3 regions of the Paenibacillus sp. p3-SID867 genome follow, and region 3 is predicted to be linked to each of the others. Evidence: riboswitches for the same ligand, from Rfam matches in the RefSeq annotation. Region 3 holds a riboswitch; each other region holds the start of a gene.
The links. A riboswitch is a leader RNA that binds a small molecule or an ion and turns the genes downstream of it on or off. The one in region 3 is predicted to bind cyclic di-AMP.
Positions count from the first base shown of each region.

Region 1 (6,574 bases), on a different contig from region 3:
CATTGCCCGTTGGCGTAAGCCGCTCATACGTATCGGTGATGTGAAAGCCTGACCTTTGATAAGCGCGGATTGCTCGCTCATTCCAGGTCATTACCTCAAGGTCAATTTCGTCGGCAGGCCGCCTCCGTCTGGCTTCCCGGACAATCGTCTGCATAAATCGTTTACCCATTCCACGCCCGCACCAATCAGGACGCATGCCAAGTCCGATTCGTGTAACCTCATGCATCGGAAACAGCTGGGCAAATCCCCAGAGGGCCTCCCGCTCATCCAGTACCGAGAGGTACTGTCTCTGGCGAATGTCCGGATCGCCAAACTCCACCTCAAGCCCTTTCATCTGCTCCCAGGGAAGAAAGCCATAGATATTATAGGGAGGAGGGTAGGCCCAAGCGCATATTTCTTCGGCGTGCTCTTCACGCATGACTACGGTGTGAAATGTAATCGGTGTGGCATCCATTTGCGAAGTCCTCCTATCGTCTGCATAAAATAATAATCATATTACGAACATCCAAGTCGCATCAAAAAAGCCCGCAAAAGAGAGGTAAGGGCTCCTTTAACGGGCAAGCAGTATGTATAGGGAAGATTAGCCTCTACAGCTTAGGATGATTCACCGACCGACTCTTCATACTTATCATCGCTCATGATACGCTTTGCACCGACGTATCGCTGATCGTAGTAATCCTCTGCCAGGCGGTTGATAACCACGCCGCGGTTGGAGGAAGCATGGGCGAATTTGCCATCGCCGACATAAATGCCGACGTGGGAGATGCCCTGGCCCGATGTGTTAAAGAACACCAAATCGCCAGCGCGCAGCTCCTTACGGGACACGCTTGTCCCCATGTCGAATTGAGAGCCGGATTGATGCGGGAGCTTTAGACCGAGTTTAGCGTAAACGTACATGGTGAAGCCGGAACAGTCAAATCCGCTCGTGGTTGTACCACCGTAGCTGTATCTTGTACCTAGAACCTTATCGATTTCCTGATCCAGCGCACCATTAGCAAACACGCTGCCAACGCCCAAAGTGAACAACAGCGTGATACTTAGGGCTGCTGTCGATAATGTTTTCTTCAGCATGGAAAGCTCCTTTTCGTTGCCGGGAGGCATAGCAATCTATATATTAAAGCACTTACATTAATGACAAAGTTGTTACTGCTCCATTCTATCAGACCGCAAGCGAGATTGGCAATTATTTCTTGATGGATTTCGCTATTTTTCAATAGCATTAACTGTCGAAGCACCAAGGAAAATCAATATTTTTCCAAAATGGGTGTTTAATGACGAGAGAGAAGGGTAAATAAAGGATAGATGATGTGAAGACATGGCGAAGCGAAGTGGAACTGAAGTGAACTTGTATAATAAATTTCATTTTTTTTCGAAAAAGCGGGAACTTTTTTGCTGTGCTGAACGTTATAAAGGTATACACACAATCAACAAAAGAAAAAAGCCGCTGGATGAGATCGGCACAATCTCATAAACCCAGGGCTTTCTTGTAAGAGTAAGTCAATTAAGTTCCAACATTAATTGTAGTTCACAGCTACAGATTTGTACGTATTCTGACTCATAATTCTCTTAGCGCCTACATATCGGTTGGCGTAATAGCTCTGGCTCAGAGGACTGATAATGACACCGCGCGAAGATGAAGAATGAGCGAATTTGCCGCTCCCGACATAAATACCCACATGAGATACACCTCTACCGGATGTGTTGAAGAACACGAGATCGCCAGCTTTCAGTTTGCTCTTGGATACGGCCGTACCTACTTTGTATTGAGCTGCAGACGTACGGGGCAGGCTAAGACCAAGCTTCTTGTAAACATAGCTGGTGAATCCGGAGCAGTCAAATCCATTCGTTGTAGTTCCACCTGTTTTGTAAGAAACACCAATGGCTGGTTTGATTGCAGTATTTAATTTGGAATCGGCGAAAGCGCTTCCGGTCCCTAATGTGAGTGCGAGTGCGAGGCCTAGAGAAACAGCCGTTAACTTCTTTTTCAAAACAAAAGCTCCTTCCATTGCCTGCGAGGTTAGCTTAAGGGTTCGGTTGAAGGTCCCCTATGATCCCTCTCTTGCGAGATCAATTCACCCAAAACGGATCCCCCGCTTCCCATATCGTTATGGGAATTCGGCTCCTTAAAATGTTGATGAACCCATTCATTGACGTTTGACGTTCCAACATAAAAGTTACAGTAAAGATGACAAAGTTGTTACTAACATATTCGTTATTTTAGCAGAGTATTAACAATTTGGCAAACGAGGAAACATTATTTTTAAACAAAAAAACCTGTCCCCATCTTAAGGGAACAGGTTTTTTTGTAATATGGCGTTCAGAAATTTGTAATATTAAGGATAAATGAACTCTTATTCTCTGTAAAATCTAGCGCGGGATAGAAACGTGTCGCTTCTGATTACAGCTTATTCGCGAGCGTGTTTCATTATTTTAGGTGCCAAATTGTAACCATTAAGGATGCTGTGAGCAGGAATCTCTCCACAAATGATATTGAGCGGACATTGCCCAAATTTGGAAAAGTCCATTCAGGAAATAAGAGGCCTGCTGAATAATTAAGCCGATCAACCCGGCCCAGAAGAGCGAGGCCGAGCTCAGGAGCAGCAGAATGACACAGGCGGATCCGCCGATGGTGATGGATAACAGCATTGCTGTGCCCAAGCGGCGGAAGAGCGCATGGATAGAGCTGATCATGCTGGAATCGCCGGTACGGCCAAATTGCATATAGAGCAAAAACAGGCGGATCAGATAGGCGTACAAGAACCAGCCAGCTGCATAGGGCAGTGCATGAAGCAGCAGTACAGGCTCCTGAATTCCATTCAGCAGAATCGGGAGGATTTTGGGCAGAATCCAGTAACCGGGCGCGAAGGTGAGAATAAGCTCAACCAGATAGAATAGCGTTACGGGTTTCCACAGTTTCCGCATGCCAGTGAAGAAGAATAAACCGCGCTCGCCCTTGGCTTCCTGGTGAAGGTTGTAGAAGATGCCGGCCCGAATGAGCGGGGTGAGGACCATCCGGATCAGAAGCAAACCGGCCAGAAGCCATCCGTAGGTGTGTACTGTGCTGCTCAAGGACAGGCTCATCTCGCCCTCGTAGAAGAATAAAAGACGGCTGAGCTCGTTAGGAGCGGCATCCGGATATCGCATTAGAAGGGGGACGACTGCCGATTTTACGAGTCGGTACAGGCAATATCCCCACAGCAAACGGTATAAGAAGAGCAGAATCAAGACGTATAGCTGGTCTTTAACACTGATCCACCCTTGGCCTGCGTAACTTTTCATGTGCTCCCCCCTCACCATGACAGGCTGCCGAACAGCGTCTCCACAAGCTTGGTAATACTGAGATTCCAGCGTGTAACCACCGTCGGATCCATTCCTGCCTTCATATAGTTATTAATGTGTTTATTCTCCAGGACGATGGAGTACTTCGGATCAACCATGGCCCAGGCGAGCGGAGAGCTGTACTCCAGGGTGTAAGCAACTTTTCCGTCTTTGCCGCTCCAGGTTCGTTCCACCGTTTTGCCGTCCTCAAAGGCGAACACGATCGGCACATCGGTGATATCCCCGTCCTTGCTCGTAATCTGAACCGTGGACTCATACCGAGGATTTTCAGCCGTGCCTTTATTTTTGGTTTTGATCACGTCGATGGCGACATCCGCCATCTGGCTTCCATATACATATTGGTCAAAATACGACTGCCAGGACGTTTGGCTTACTTGCTCGACGACTTTCTGAAAGTCAGATGTGGTTGGATGCTTGAAACGGTATTTCTGGGCATAGGTATGCATAATCTTGCCCATCATCTGTGGACCGACCTGCCGTTCGATGCCTTGCAGCACCAGCTTGCCCCTCGTATAAACATTCAGTGCGTAGTTTTCGTGAGAGCTGTATTTCCAGGATTCCATCTTCAGCGGTGCAGGGGAAGTAATGGATGCTCCCTGAGCCGCCGTATTGGAGGTAATCCCGTATTCTTTTTCCATCACTCGTTCTTCTGCATAGGTCGCAAAGGCCTCGTCCAGCCACGCTTCCTCAAATTCGTTACTTGCAATCATTCCGTAAAAATATTGATGGGCGATCTCATGAATAACGGTCCGCTCCAGTTCATATCCCGGCGAATCGTTCTTGGCACCGAAGGCTGTGACCAGCGTCGGGTATTCCATGCCGCCTGCACCGTTGCCCGATTCAGGCGGTACGACGATGGACAACGTGGAATACGGATAGGTTCCGTACCATTTTCCAAACGAAGCGAGTGCCGACTTGGCGGCATCAAAGTAACGCTCCTTTAAGTCTTTATGGGCTGGATCGAGATACAGCTTGATGCGGACGCCAGGTACGCCAGGTGCGGAGAATGCTTCTTCTGCCGTGACAAAGTTTGGCGATGCCGACCAGGCAAAATCATGCACGTCATCCGCGTAAAACTGATAAATTTTTTCCCCGTTTGATTTTTGGGCAGGCTTGGTAGGGAATCCGGTCGCGGCGACAATGTAATTTTCGGGCACTCGAATGCGAACGCTGTAAATGCCGAAGTTGGAATAGAATTCGGAGTTGCCGTGGTATTGATGAAGATTCCAGCCTTCCTCTGCTCTTCCGCGAAGACCGGTCGGTTCATAGACCGAAATTTTCGGAAACCATTGGCCAGCCATAATAAAATTCTCGGTGGTTCCCATGCGGGCAAATATTTTGGGAAGCTCCACCTCGAACTCCAAATGAATGGTAACACTCTCCCCGCTCTTGATGGGTTTAGGCAACCTTAGCTTGGCAAGGCTGTGATCCTTGATGTTGCCGTCATCGGGTTGAACAAATTGAAGGCGATGGGTCAGGGCCAGTCCTTCGGTTGTTTTCACGCTGGTAATGGTCATGGAGCCGTATCCGTCATCTGGCATGGGATCGGAACGAAGCCTGCCGCCTGATTCCTTCATAAAAGTCGTATCATTGGAAGCAAAAGCATTGGGATACAGATGAAAGTACAGCTCGTTTACGCTTTTTTTGCCTGGATGAGTCCAAGTGAGTGTCTGTTTGCCCTTAAGCTTGTTCTCCTCAGGCTCGTACCGAACATCCATATGATATTCCACCAGCCGGTCGCTTAAGGCCGGAGCGGGAATATTAGGCTGCACCTTAGGCGGTGAGAGCGGGGCCTTCTCCACGGCAGAGGCGGAGGGCTTGCCCGCATTTGGGGCAAGAGCAGACGCTGAGGACCCTGGATTCAGAAATATCGGCATCGATCCTGCAAGCAAACCTAGGGCAAGCAGGGATGATAGAAAGACTTTGGCACGTGGTGGGACCATATCGAACAACCTCCCGTTGACAAGCATCTAGTGCATGTATATGTTTGCTTTTGGGGGATTATTAGTTAAAATAAAATTATTGGGACATGGTTATCAATTTAGCAGCTGATACGTAAGGATCGGCTCTGATATAGGAGGTCGGCAGCAGTGGAGAATGAAGAGCAGAAGCAGGGTGCGAAGAAACCGATTGCTTTGAATATTATTAATAGCAAGAGTAAGCATAAAGGGTTTGGATCAGGCTCCATCGATCTGAACAGTCTGTCACCCGTCATTATCGATAATGGCGAGGCCCGAGTGGATATTGGGGCCATGCATGCCAAGAGTAAGGTGGAGAAGGGTATCCGTTTCAGCATGAACCGGGATGAAGTGCCCAATGGACGACAGGTATGGATCGTGTGGGTGGCTGTAGATCGTACGGCGGAAGGACAGCATTATGCAGGCATGACCGCCTGTGAAATGTGGATCGACCAGGAGGCCCGTCGCGGCTGGAAGATCCTCGCCGATCATGTGAATAAAATGGATGCGGCGATGAAGCGCAAGATCATTCTGGATGGTCTTGGCGACGTCGAGAAGAAGGCACTGCGCGAGCTGCTGATTTCGCGTAACGAGGAATGGTGGAATGCATCGCCAGAGGAATTCAGGGAAGCTCTTCAGACAGCGGAATGATACAATAAATTAAAGAAGCCTTTCCAAAAAGGACGAACATGAAGAAGACCGGTTGGATTCGTAAATGAATCCGGCCGGTCTTCTACTTATTTGCATATCGATTAGAATGGAAGGGTGTAGGTCAGCTTTTCTTTTTGATCGAGAAACGGATTGTTGTATTGGAACGTCAGCTTCCCGCCGGCATATCCGATATACGTAAGGCCGTCACCGATGAAGCCCACCTCGTTCGGCGGCATTTCCTCAATGACCTTGATGGTTTCCTCGTCCAGAAGCTCAGGATAGATAAGCTCGGCTGTCTTGCCTGTCGGATGGACGATATACAAGGTCGCCTTCGTGTATGGTCGGACGAGCAGGAAGTCCTGTTCAATCGCTTCTACGACAAAACTATCCTTTACTCCCGTGACCGCGGCCAGGTCATAAGTTTTGACCGTTTTGCCCATCGGATGAACCAGCTCCAGCGTACTGCCGTTCATCATGGCAATATTGCCTTTGTAGCTGAGTTGGTCCGGATGGTAGTTGATCCCGGCAAAATTGGAATGATTGGTTTTGGATAGCTTCAGGATTTTTTTGTCCTGTATGAGCACCCGGTATCTTCCCTCATGAATATGAGGTTCGCCGTAATAATT
Region 1 is NZ_JAMBDM010000036.1:16,152-22,725, forward strand. Features, by position in the region: gene M4D81_RS33480 (GNAT family N-acetyltransferase) at 1-454, opposite strand, end outside; gene M4D81_RS33485 (C40 family peptidase) at 595-1,068, opposite strand; gene M4D81_RS33490 (C40 family peptidase) at 1,515-1,988, opposite strand; cyclic di-AMP (ydaO/yuaA leader) riboswitch at 1,992-2,131, opposite strand; gene M4D81_RS33495 (hypothetical protein) at 2,452-3,279, opposite strand; gene M4D81_RS33500 (M1 family metallopeptidase) at 3,291-5,282, opposite strand; gene M4D81_RS33505 (YwhD family protein) at 5,430-5,948, shown strand; gene M4D81_RS33510 (copper amine oxidase N-terminal domain-containing protein) at 6,050-6,574, opposite strand, start outside.
Region 1: linked by a shared signal. The riboswitch ahead of M4D81_RS33490 (C40 family peptidase) and the one ahead of M4D81_RS21335 (TrkH family potassium uptake protein) in region 3 are both predicted to bind cyclic di-AMP.

Region 2 (6,574 bases), on a different contig from region 3:
GAAAATACGCCGGAGAATCCATCCCCGAATCTGTCCGCCATGACGATACGCGACTTGCTGATTATGGGAACGGGACATGCCCAGGAGCCTGCCAACCAGTCCGATATTTGGGTGGATGATTTTTTCAAGCAGGCAGTCGAGCATGAGCCCGGTACCCACTTTGTATACAACAGCGCAGCGACGTACATGCTTTCGGCCATTCTGCAGAAGGTTACCGGCATCACGCTGCTGGATTATTTGCAGCCTCGCCTGTTCGAACCGCTAGGCATTCATGGAGCCACATGGGAAAGCTGTCCGCAGGGAATCAACACCGGCGGATGGGGACTTAAGCTGAAGACCGAGGACATTGCCAAGTTCGGCCAGCTTTATCTTCAGAAGGGCGTATGGGAAGGCCAGCGGCTGATCCCGGAGGCGTGGATCGAGGAGGCGACCTCCAAGCAGATATCCAACGGACCTGCGGATTCCTCTTCGGATTGGACCGAGGGGTACGGGTATCAATTCTGGATGTGCCGACACGGGGCTTACCGCGGCGACGGCGCATTCGGACAATTCTGCGTCGTGCTGCCGGAGCAGGATGCGGTCATAGCGATTACCTCCGGCCTTGGGGACATGCAGGCTGTGCTAGATGAAGCATGGGAGCATCTGCAACCTTCGATGAGGCCTGATGCGCTGCCGATCGACACCGGAGCGGAGGCTTCTCTTACCGAAACGATGCAAGCGCTGAAGCTGGATCCGCCAAGCGATGAGTCGGCATCCCCGGTCGAGAAGGACGTCTCCGGGATCGTCTATGATCTCGAAGAGAATGAGGCGAAGCTGCGTTCGTTCTCCGTCCGGTTTGAAGAAAACGGCGCGGTAATGGAGCTTGAGGGGGAACACGGCGTCAATTCGGTTGTCTGTGGTCGCAACGCGTGGAAGACGGGAACCACGAAGCTGATCATGATGGCGGATAATGAATATGCTGCCTCCATGACCTGGAAGGATGAACGGACGTTGAAGCTGACCATCCGACTGACAGAGACGCCATTCTACTTAACCACGGAATGCACCTTTGGTGAGGAAGGCATTCGTCTTGCGCACTGGATGAATCAATCGTTCGAGGGCAAGGTGGTCCGGGAGATTAAGGGCAAGGTTAAGGCGTAAAGACGGTAAAAGAATCGCTGTACATAAAGAAACCTCTCCATTGTCATGGAGAGGTTTCTTTACATGGCGTAATCAGAATCGCTCCGATACCGCCTTCGCCTGTGTGAACAGGAGCAGGTAGTCGCGCCCGCCGGCTTTGGAATCGGTCCCGGACATATTGAAGCCGCCGAACGGGTGGATGCCTACCAAGGCGCCGGTGCATTTCCGGTTCAAATACAGGTTGCCGACATGGAAGTCGCGCCGGGCTTGCTCCAGGTGCGCGCGATTGTTCGAGATCACCGCGCCGGTCAGCCCGTAGTCGGTATTGTTGGCGAATTGGATCGCTTCATCGAAGGAGGCTGCCTTCGTGAAGGCCACGACCGGACCAAAGATTTCCTCCTGGGAAATACGAGCGGTGCTGGCGACGTCCGCGAAGATCGTCGGCTGTATGAAATACCCCTCCGGATCGCCGGGAAAACCGCCGAGGACCAGCCTGCCTTCGCTTTTCCCGATTTCGATATAGTCGAGAATTTTACGGTACGCCTTATCGTCGATGACGGGTCCTACCTGAGCCTCGGCATTGGAGGGGCTTCCGATCACCAGCTTCTTGGAGCGGTCAATCACCTTCTGCAGCACGATATCATAGACGTCCTCGTGCACGATGGCTCTGGAGCAGGCGGAGCATTTCTGCCCGGAGAAGCCGAATGCAGAAGCGGTAATCGCGTCCGCCGCGAGCTCCAAATCGGCTTCGTTGTCCACGATGATTGCATCTTTCCCGCCCATTTCGGCGATGACGCGCTTGATCCATCGTTGCCCCGGCTGCGTCTTGGCCGCGCGTTCCTGAATCCGCAGTCCGACGTCGCGTGACCCCGTAAAGCTGATGAACCTGGTCAATGGGTGATCCACCAAATAGTCGCCCACTTCCTGACCCGGGCCAGGCAGGAAATTAACGACTCCCGGAGGCAGGCTGACCTCTTCCAGTAGCTCCACGAATTTAGCGGCTATGACCGGGGTGGTGCTGGCCGGCTTCAGCACAACGGTGTTGCCGGAGACGATGGCAGCCGTTGTCATGCCGGCCATAATCGCTAGCGGGAAGTTCCACGGCGGAATGACGATGCCGACGCCAAGCGGGATGTAATAGAGATGATTCTCTTCCTCCTCGTGGACCGTCAGCGGCTGGGGCGCGCTCAGGCGCTGCATTTCGCGTGCATAGAATTCCATGAAATCGATCGCCTCGGCCGTATCGGCGTCGGCTTCGGCACGCGTCTTGCCGGCTTCGAGAGTCATGAGTGCGGAGAACTCGAGCTTGCGCCGCCGCATGATCGCCGCGGCCTTGAACAGATAGCGTGCCCGTTCGCTCGGCTCGGTGTGCTTCCACGTCTCAAAGGTATGCGCTGCCGTCTGAATGGCTTGTTCGGCAAGCTCGGTATCCGCCTGGGACACGACGCCGATGACTTGGCGTTTGCGCGCCGGATTGACCGAATTTGCGGTGCGCTCCGTATGGATTTTGGCACCGCCGATGACCAGCGGGTACGATTGGCCAAGCTCGGCTTCGACCCCGGATAACGCCGCGTCGTATAACTTGTTGTTCCATTCGTTGTTGAAGTCCATAAATGGTTCGTTCCGAAAAGATGCTCGCATGGGGAGGCCCCTCCTTAACATGATATGAATCGAAGCTTCTGGCCAATGGTCCAGCTGCGAATGCGTCATGGTGGCATGGTTAGGAACTCCTGGTGAAAACCTCTATGTAAGATATGTATGTCTTCCTGCATGCCGTCATGATTTTTGCATATGAGTTAGATAGAGTGCATTTTTGGTTTACCTTGCAGAGGGGGCGCGCGCATGGACGGAACCGAGCTTTACCGCAAAGTGATCCTGACGGTGTCCGGCAATAAACTCGTGAAATGGTTGTCGATCAAGTACGGCCGGAAATTGGCGGGCCGATTCATTGCCGGCGATACCTTGGATGAGGCGCTGGATGAAATCGAGAGGCTGAACGCGAAGGGCATTCTTGTCACGCTGGACCATCTGGGGGAGGGCATCCGGACGCTGGACGAAGCAGCCGGGTATCGGGAGGAATATTTGAAGCTGGTGGAAGGGATCGCGAGGCGTGGAGTGCAGTCGAACGTATCGCTGAAACCGACGCAGATGGGCATGGCGCTGGATCTGGAGAAGGCGTACGAGAACATCAAAATGGTGGCGAAAAAGGCGAAAGAGCACCGCAATTTCGTTCGCCTGGATATGGAGGATTCGCCATACACCCAGGCGACGATTGATATGACGCTGCGGCTCCATAAGGAGGGGCTGACCAACGTGGGGACCGTAATGCAAGCCTACTTGTTCCGTACGGAGGAGGACGTCAACAATTTGATGCATGCTGGCGTAAATCTGCGGTTGGTCAAGGGGGCGTACAAAGAGCCGGGAACCATCGCCTTTCAGCAGAAGCGGGAGGTCATTGACAACTATAAGAAGTTGATCAAAATGCATTTTGATCAGGGAGCCTACGTCGCGATTGCTTCGCACGACGACAACATCATCGACTGGGTGAAGGTGTTTGCCGAGCAGAGCCGCATAGGCAAACAGGAATTTGAGTTTCAGATGCTGTACGGGCTGCGGATGAACGATCAGGCTGCGCTTGCGCAGGACGGCTACCGTATCCGGTGTTATATGCCCTACGGAACGATGTGGTACCCGTATTTCACCCGGCGGCTGGCAGAGAAGCCGGCCAACCTGATGATGGTGCTCAAAAATATGTTCAAGTGAGCGGGGGAAAACAGCCAATTGCAATGGAAGCGAGAACGGTAGCTCTTTCTAGCAGCTGTCCTAGAAGGAATAATACGCCTCCGAGCAGTCCATCAGGAAGGAACGCTCCAGCGGCAGGCTGCCTAACCGCTTCCGGGTGATGTGCTGTTGCAGATTGGCCTCCAGATCGGCGAGGGCCGATACGGCGAGCTGCATTCGTACGGATCCCCACTGCTGCTGCTTCTGGGCATAGCGAACGGCCTCGGTCACGGGCATACCTCTCAGCCTCGTAAAGACGGATGCCCAGCGGACCAGATCCGCGAATTCTCTTGTGCTTGGAAGCGCATATTCGGCATACCCGGCCGCGTCTTTACAGCTGATTTTGAACAACCCGCAGTTCCAATCTCGGTCGCTCCAGGGGATAAAGCGTTCAGCCGAGCCCCGGTCGAAACGATATATCTCCATGCAGCGGATGAGCTCTGCATTTAATGCAGGCGATGTGGTTTCGATGACGGGGGCCAGTGCGGCCTCGATGAGTTTCGTCATGGTCTACGCTCCTTTATAGGAATGTTATATGCACGGCAAAAAGGCCCGGTGAGCAGAGTAACCCCGCTCTCCAGGCCTATTTATCGTTAGAGGCCCTGCTACAGTGGCCGCTTCGCTTAAGGCTCGGGTGGTGTTCTCTCTCAAATCGCGCCTACGAGGTTAGCTGACGGATTCGGGCTTGAGAGCACCCTACCGCGATGCCTGATCATCAGGCCTGCGGATTCACCCCATTCACCAACAGAAGCTCCGTTGGCGGTTTTGGTTCCCCCGTCTCCCGATCTGTCGAGAGCTCAGCGTAAACGAATGTTTCGAATGATGGATGAATCATACGCCGGAGGACTCTAAAAGTAAATGGCCATATTGAACGGATACATTCCGAAAATCGATGAAAACCGTAAAAGAAAACGCTTACATTCGGTCGTGACATCTATTATCATGGCAAAATCTCGGTATCTCGATAGATTGCGATAAATACAAGAAAACAAGAGAAATACATAGTATAGAGCAGAATTCAGGAGATAATGGAGCGAAATCGGTCAGATCCTGTTCGACATAAGGCTACATGTGTTTTTGCTCACATTTACTTCCTGCAAGGCCGGACGTATGATACGAACTATGAATTGACGGACATCGGCGGTTGGCATACAGGCAGCCGTTCCATGAAGACCTAAAGGCTGTGTGAGAGCTGCCGTGCTCTTTATGGATCGAATCTCGGGCGAGGGCAACATGGGCCTTCGCTGGAAATGCAGGATGATGCGACTCTCACCGCTCGAACCTGAAGCTGTGCTGTTTTGTCGGACCTGGATGTTAGTCAATGGCTAATAGAATAACATGCTACTCGTTTTTAATTTTCGCTGAGTCCTTGAATGGAAAAGGAACGGGGGAACCAGTCGGGAGATGCATTTGATCTCTCAGGGGTGAATCCCATGGACAAGATAACGGTCTATGGGTAGGGCGACTCTCACGCCCGAATCCGTCAGCTAACCTCGTAAGCGTATCGAGAGAGGCAACGATTGTCGTGGACTTGGGCCACGGTGTATTTCACCGTGTTCTGATGAAGAAGCCTGCGGGAAGAGTTCTTCTCTTTCCCCAGGCTTCTTTGTTGTTGTCTTCTCTTTCTGAACTTTTTAGGAGGAGAACAAAAGATGGAGAAACCGCAGGAGTTTATCCTGGTATCCGCGCCGAACAAGGCCGGGGAAGAATTTATCCGCCAGCTGATCTATATGCGCATTTCGTTTGCGGCCATAGCCAACAACCGGGTTGAGCAGGAGAGGCTGCGAGAACTAGGCTGCACCAACATGATTCTTATCGATACAAGGGATGAACAAACCTGGATCATTCCCGAGTTTCCCGTCAGCAAGGTGTATTTGTTCGAAAGCAGCTTGAACCTGTGCTGCCGCTATTTACGGATCTGCCGGACATGGACGACGGAGTCGATTTATGTGATTACCCATTCCAGCAATCCGCGATTGATATACAAGGGACTGGGTGCCGATGTGGTGCTTCATACGAACCATCATCAGGTATCCTTCCTGATTACATCCATTGTCAGCTAAGCTTCTTGGCTGATGTGACCATGAGGTTTTAGGAGGTTGTATTCATGCAGGATTTATATATGGTGCTTATCTTGGGAGGAACCTACGGACTGCTCATGCTGTTTATGTCCTGGTGCGGACGGGTCATTTCGGAACCGGAGGTGGATTAGTCGTGATGATCATTTTAATATGCACGCTCTTTATTTTTCTATATTTGATTTATGCGCTGATTCACCCTGAAAAATTCTAGGGGAACAGCTGAAGGAGGAAGGCATTCGTCATGGGCATTTTACAAATTGCCATCGTTATACTCGTTCTGGTGCTGCTGGTAAAGCCGCTCGGAACTTATCTATATCAGGTGTTTCGCAATGAGGGGAATGGAACGGATAAATGGTTCTCCTGGTTGGAGAAACCGATCTTCGCACTGATTGGCTTGAAAGAACGCAAGGGAATGACATGGAAAGGGTATGCCATCAGCTTTGTGATAACAAATATCGTGCTCGTCGCGGCGGGGTATTTGATTCTGCGGATGCAGAGAGTATTGCCCTTCAACCCGAACGGTATCGACAATATGGAATCGACCTTGTCATTTTCTACGATCATCAGCTTTATGACCAATACGAATCTTCAGC
Region 2 is NZ_JAMBDM010000005.1:228,467-235,040, reverse strand. Features, by position in the region: gene M4D81_RS12780 (serine hydrolase domain-containing protein) at 1-1,140, shown strand, start outside; gene pruA (L-glutamate gamma-semialdehyde dehydrogenase) at 1,213-2,760, opposite strand; gene M4D81_RS12770 (proline dehydrogenase family protein) at 2,962-3,882, shown strand; gene M4D81_RS12765 (hypothetical protein) at 3,943-4,407, opposite strand; cyclic di-AMP (ydaO/yuaA leader) riboswitch at 4,540-4,713, opposite strand; cyclic di-AMP (ydaO/yuaA leader) riboswitch at 5,250-5,418, shown strand; gene M4D81_RS12760 (hypothetical protein) at 5,553-5,963, shown strand; gene M4D81_RS34790 (potassium-transporting ATPase subunit F) at 6,118-6,192, shown strand; gene kdpA (potassium-transporting ATPase subunit KdpA) at 6,223-6,574, shown strand, end outside.
Region 2: linked by a shared signal. The riboswitch ahead of M4D81_RS12765 (hypothetical protein) and the one ahead of M4D81_RS21335 (TrkH family potassium uptake protein) in region 3 are both predicted to bind cyclic di-AMP.

Region 3 (6,574 bases):
CGATGGAGGGAAGGGGCAGATTTCCGCCGCCATCGATGTGCTTGAGAATGAGCTGGGGCTGTTTATCCCGGTCTGTGGGCTTGTGAAGGATGCCAAGCATAAAACAGCGCAGCTCATGGTCGGAGACCCGCCGGAGCCGGTTACGCTTCCCCGGGACAGCCAGGAGTTCTATTTGCTGCAGCGCATTCAGGATGAGGTTCACCGGTTTGCGATTTCCTTCCACCGCGAACAGCGCGGCAAATCGATGGTATCCTCCAAGCTGGATTCCATTCCGGGCATTGGAGAGAAGCGCCGCAAGCTGCTGTTAAAGCATTTTGGCTCAGTCAAAAAAATAAAAGAGGCTTCAGTCGAAGACTTCAAGCCCCTTTCAATCGGTGAGAAATTAGCAACGGAAATTCTTAATGCACTTCGTGAGGAGGAGTCGTGACATACGGCTTCTCTTTTTTTGTTGGATTGAAACGGTAAATCGCAAAGGCGACCATCGCCGGAAGCACCATGTAGAACGCACCCATCAGCAAGTTGCTGGTATCCTTGAGCAGGATCAGGCTAATGCCCATCAAGATGCTATTAAAGATGACGTGGGAGAACATGGCCGCCAAATACCCGTATTTCAAAAAGATGTAGCTGAACAGCAAGCCGATGATAACCAGTTCAATGGGCCGGGAAATAACAGGGTATATCGGATAGAGTGTATGCCCGAGCGCCCAAATGATCGAAGTGATCAAACTGGCCACGAACGTATTGCGGACGATCTTTTTCAGCATTTTGATGCCGAACAGCCGATAGACGGCCTCCTCGGATATGCCGGCCAGCCAGGCCATCAGCGGAAAGAGCCAAGGATAGAGCATGTTGTAAGGCGACTGTGTGGCATCCGTAGTGGACCATGTATTCAAGGTCAGGCCCAGAACGACAAAGATAATGGATTGGACCCCAAGCAGGATGAAAGCCCACATATACCCCAGCTTCATGCTGTCCAGCACATAATGACCGTATCCGGGTTCTTTGGCGCGCGGCCAAGGATTGAGCCCGTCTTCTTTGAGCCATAGCCCGCTGCCCCCGACAAGGGAGAAGTAGAGCAGAGCTGAGAAGATGAGCGAATAGACCGCATAGAAAATCATCATCCCGAGTATGCCGGTTTGCGACATCCCCTCGGATTTGAAAACGGGAATCAGATTGTACGTATTCAGCATCTGAATGACAAACAGTAGCGCCGATAGGAACAGGCCGCGCTTAAACGACGTGTAGGCTCTGGTCTTCACGCTGTACACAATCGCAAGTATGCCAAGGATGAGGGTGAACAGGCCATACCCTGCGAGCGTCAGCAGCGTGGCATCTTGGGTCTGCTTGTTGACATAGGCGGAATGGGCGGCCGGGACCGAAAAAGATGGCTCATAGGAGCGTAATTTCCCCTGCTCGAAGGTGAAACGGTGCTCCAATCTGGAATCGCCGATCTTGGATTCCGGATCCACATACCGGAGCCGGGGTTCCCCTTCCCGGGTAACCAGCTCCAGTTGCGAAGGATCATAGCCCGCTCGCTGGAGCCAAGGCTCAGCGAGAGCCTGCTTCTCGGCTAATGACATGCCGTCCTCGACGACAAGCAGCATCTGCCTTTGTACATCGCCCTTGTTCAGCTCAATCCGGTCATAGCTGGAGCGGGTGTAATCGTATGAGAAGCCGACGATGCCTGAATTTTGCATGTGCACGTCCACGTTGAGGGCATCGCCGCCCGGCTCGCTGAAGCGAACGCGGTATACGTCATAGGGATATTTGGCTTCATAGGTTTTGTTGTATTCCGAAAGTCTTTTTTCCTTCGCCAGATATCCGTAAAGTTCCGATTTGGATTGATATGTAACCAGCGTGTCATCCGTTTTTGCAGCCGTAAACTGCAAAAACTCCTGAGCAAAGCTTGAAGCCGCTTGCCGAGCCTGCTCCTTGGATATGATATTCGGAGATGCCATCTCGGTAGAATCCGAATTCGTCGACGGAAACACCTGAAATAATAGGAACAGAATCAGGCCGACTGCGGCAGGCGCGATGAGCTGCTTCAGATTGGGTTTCAGCTTCAAGGGCTCTCTTGCACGATTCATGAAATTCCTCCTCTAAGAAAGTTGATACTCCCACTGGTATTCGATATGCCTGATTAAGAACGCATAGAGTCAATATAACATAGTTATGAAAGTCATAAGCAGCTTATCCCAATATCCCGGAATAATGAAACAAATCGATGAAAATGAATGAAAGGTTTCGAAAACGTTAGAGAACCCTATGCTTGTATTCTTGAATATGCCCAATTCGCGCTCTTTTAAAGATTTTTTGGGTGAAAAACGGCATTGGGTTACGTACCGGATTGCGTTATAATCACATCATGCTTCAAGGAACTGAATATTCCAGCCGAATTTCGTACTGAAAATGGGGGAACCATGTAATTGGGGTGAATTTCATTATTCCCAGAATAATGAATAGGGCGACCTGTGAAAATGCCCGAATCCGTCAGCTAACCTCGTAGGCTGCAGCACAGGAACCAGACCGTAAAGGGCACTGCGTTTTCCAGTGTCTTTTTTTCTTGATTTTTTTTAAGAAGGTGACCGATTGAACTCTAAATTGAACTGGCTCAGGTTGTCTCCGCCGCAGATTCTCGTGCTTGGTTTCGCGGCTATTATTTTCATCGGGACGGCGCTGTTAATGCTGCCGATATCCACAAGTACAGGTGAACCGCTGGAATTTATCGATGCCTTGTTCACTTCGACATCGGCAACTTGCGTAACGGGGCTGGTTGTGGTGGATACAGGAACGACATTCAGCTCCTTCGGACAGATCGTGATCATGCTGCTGATTCAGATCGGCGGGCTCGGATTCATGACGATGGCCACTTTGTTTGCCTTGGCTCTCAAAAGGCGCATATCGCTCAAGGATCGCCTCATTCTGCAGGAAGCGATGAATCAGTCCTCGATGGAAGGAATCGTAAGGCTGATTCGCAGAGTGCTCCTGTATTCCCTGATCATCGAGGCCTGCGGTGCCTTGATTCTATCGATCCGCTGGGCGTTTGACATGCCGATCGGCCAAGCGATTTATTATGGTGTTTTTCATGCGGTCACGATGTTTAACAACGCCGGTTTCGATTTGTTTGGCGATTTTCGGAGTTTGACCGGGTATGTCTATGATCCTGTAGTCAACGTTGTCGTGATGTTTTTGATCGTCTCGGGCGGCATCGGTTTTATCGTATTATCCGATCTGATTGATTTCCGGAAACAGCGGAGACTTTCCTTGCACTCCAAAGTAGTGCTCACCATGACGGCTACCTTGCTGCTGGTTGGATTTATCGTCATTCTTATTTTTGAATTCACCAATCCGAGGACGCTCGGCTCCCTGAATTGGGGCGGAAAATTCTTCGGCGCATTATTCCAATCCGTAACGCCGCGTACAGCTGGCGCGAATACTATAGATATTACGGGGCTTAGACAGGCCACGCAATTTTTTATCGTTATTCTGATGTTTATCGGAGCATCCCCAGGGTCAACCGGGGGTGGTATCAAAACAACAACCTTCACCATTATGGTGGGGGCGGTCATCGCCATGATGCGCGGGCGTGAGGACATCGTCATGTTCCGTTATCGCCTGGCCCAGGAGCGGGTGCTGAAGGCACTGACCATTGCATTACTGGCACTGCTGCTCGTTCTAACCGTATCGATGATTCTGTCGACGACAGAGGAAGGGGACTTCCTGGAGATTCTATTCGAAACGACGTCCGCCTTCGGTACGGTGGGTCTATCCATGGGCTTAACGCCTGATCTGACAGTGTTCGGGAAGGTTTTGATCAGCATTACGATGTTTGCAGGGCGGTTGGGGCCTTTGACGCTTGCTTATGCACTGGGGCCGAAAAAGGGTAAAGAATTATATCGTCATCCGGAAGGCAAAATGATTATTGGATAAGGAGTACTGGAGAGACATGAAACCAAAGCAATTTGCAATCATCGGTTTGGGACGATTTGGCGCCAGCCTGGCGCTTGAGCTGATGGAACAGGGATATGAGGTGCTCGGCATCGACCGAAATGAAGAGGTTGTCGAGGATATGAGCGAGCTGCTGACACACACGGTGGTAGCGGATGCTACCGATGAAGAGGTGCTTAAATCGCTCGGTATCCGTAACTTCGATTGCGGCATTGTTGCGATCGGAAACGATATTCAGATGAGCATCTTATCCGCCATCTTGTTGAAAGAGCTTGGTGTCACCATGGTCGTTGCCAAGGCGATTTCGGTGCTGCACGGCCGGGCGCTGGAGAAACTGGGCGTGGACCGGGTGATCTTTCCGGAACGGGATATGGGGATCCGGGTAGCTCACCAGCTGGTCACGCCCAATCTGCTTGACTATATTGAATTATCCAAGGACTATCTGATTGTGGAGATGACGGTCACGGACTGCATGGACGGAAAAACGCTTAGCGAGCTCAATACGAGAGTTCGTTACGGTGTCAGCGTGGTGGCCCTGAATAAACAATCCGGCATCATCGTAGCGCCGACAGCCATGGACGTGGTGAACTCCGGCGACATTATGGTCGTTATCGGTTCGAATGATAATGTGGATCGCTTTGAGTCTGAGGTCGTGAATATGCTCGAAAAATAAATATAGAAGAAAAAAACCTGACGGTCATGCATATCGTCAGGTTTTCTTGGTTTTATCCTCCTCCAGCTTACGGAACAGAATTTCCGTTTCGTCAATCCAGCGGCTGGCTGCCTTGCTTAAATCCGAGGCTTGGCCGTAGATCAGCGAAGTCGTCCGCCGGGTTTCGATGAGTGCCGGAATATGAATGTCGACAAGCCCGTTATCGGATAGCAGCTGCGGCCTGAGATAGGATTTGGGCAGAAGTGCGGCCGCCTTGCAGGTCGGGATGAGCCTGACGATCGCTTCGAAGGAGTCGATCTCCATCCGGATATCCGGCATAATGCCCCAGCGGTGGAACAGGTCATCTGTCAGCTTGCGGTACCAGGTTCCAGTCGAGAAAATGATCATCGGCAAGCCTTGGAGCTGCTCGATTCCAACATCGTCGAGCTCCGCCAGCGGGTGTGAAGATGGGATGACAAGCTCCAGATGGTCATCAAACAACGGGATGCAGTTTAATCCGGGCTGGTTGATGGAGGAGGCGACAATGCCGACATCGACGCGTTTATCTCTTACATAAGAAACGATTTCATGGGTCTTGCCGGTAATCAGCTTGATTTCGGCCGCGGGATGTCGCTCCATGAATGCGTTAACGAGCGGGGGCAAGGTCGTCTGAAGGGTGGTCAGGCTGGCCCCCAAGTTGATCGAGATCTGATCCCCCTCCCGGTAATGGGCCAACGTTTGCATGAATTTGATCTGCTGCTGCCGCTGCTCCAGGGCAAAGGTGTAGACAATCTGTCCGATGGAGGTAAGCTCCAGCCGTTTGCCCCGGCGGTTGAACAGCTGCAGCCCGAGCTGGTCCTCCAGCTTGGCTATTTTCCGGGACAGGGCCGGCTGGGACAAGTTAAGCAGCTTGGAGGCCTGGTTTATGCTGGATTGCTCTACAACGACGGCGAACATGTCCAGTTCTTCGAACATAAAATTCCTCCTATATAAAATAGACATGCGTGCAAAACATTGCTTATGCGTATAGATTATAACGATTAATAATTATATTGCAATTCCATTATAAGAAAAAAAGGAGTAACATGAAACATGACACAAGTTGTTCACACGATTGCCGAAATCGGCAGCTTTTTGTCGTTGCAACGGTTTAATGTTAGTTCATAAAGGTCGGTTTAGATGCCGAGTGGCTTCCTGATTCACTTCGTAATCCAAAGCGGGCCTTGTGAACAACCTCTTTAGGACAGGGTAAGTGTAATTGTTCTGAAAATAGGAAAGATTGAAAATGAAAACGCTGCACATTGGAAAGGGGAACGTCAACTGATGAAAGGGTATTATTCCAGAAAGCTGCATTCTTTACTCGGTGTCATACCGCTTGGGGCATTTTTGCTCAGCCATATGATTTCCAACTTTAAGGCTTTCGAGGGTGGAAAGGAAGGCTTCGCAAGCGCGGTCCATTTTTTGAACAGCATGCCGCTGGTATTTTTCCTCGAGCTGTTCCTGATCTGGCTGCCACTGCTATATCACGGCGTCTACGGGTTATACATTGCTTACCAGGCGAATAACAACGTGGGCAATTACAACTATGAACGGAACATCCGCTTTACTATCCAACGGATCACCGGCGTTATTACGTTCGTTTTTGTTATCTGGCATATGTACGATACGCGTTTCCAAATCATGATCGGCAAAATCACGCATGACGATTTGGGCGCCACGATGCACGGCATCATGAACAATCCGGTTCTGTTTGCTCTGTACGTCATCGGCGTTGTTTCCGCAACCTTCCACTTCGCTAACGGTCTGTGGGCGTTCCTCGTCAGCTGGGGCATTACCGTCGGTCCGCGCGCGCAGAAGGTATCCACTTACATCTGCATGGGCTTGTTCGTATTGATGAGCGTGCTGTTTGTTCTCGCTATGACAGCATTCCGCGGCTCCGAATTCCAGGCGGCGACGGCAGCGATCGATGTAGTT
Region 3 is NZ_JAMBDM010000010.1:200,681-207,254, reverse strand. Features, by position in the region: gene uvrC (excinuclease ABC subunit UvrC) at 1-427, shown strand, start outside; gene M4D81_RS21340 (CPBP family intramembrane glutamic endopeptidase) at 399-2,087, opposite strand; cyclic di-AMP (ydaO/yuaA leader) riboswitch at 2,380-2,524, shown strand; gene M4D81_RS21335 (TrkH family potassium uptake protein) at 2,590-3,930, shown strand; gene M4D81_RS21330 (potassium channel family protein) at 3,947-4,621, shown strand; gene M4D81_RS21325 (LysR family transcriptional regulator) at 4,658-5,575, opposite strand; gene M4D81_RS21320 (succinate dehydrogenase cytochrome b558 subunit) at 5,924-6,574, shown strand, end outside.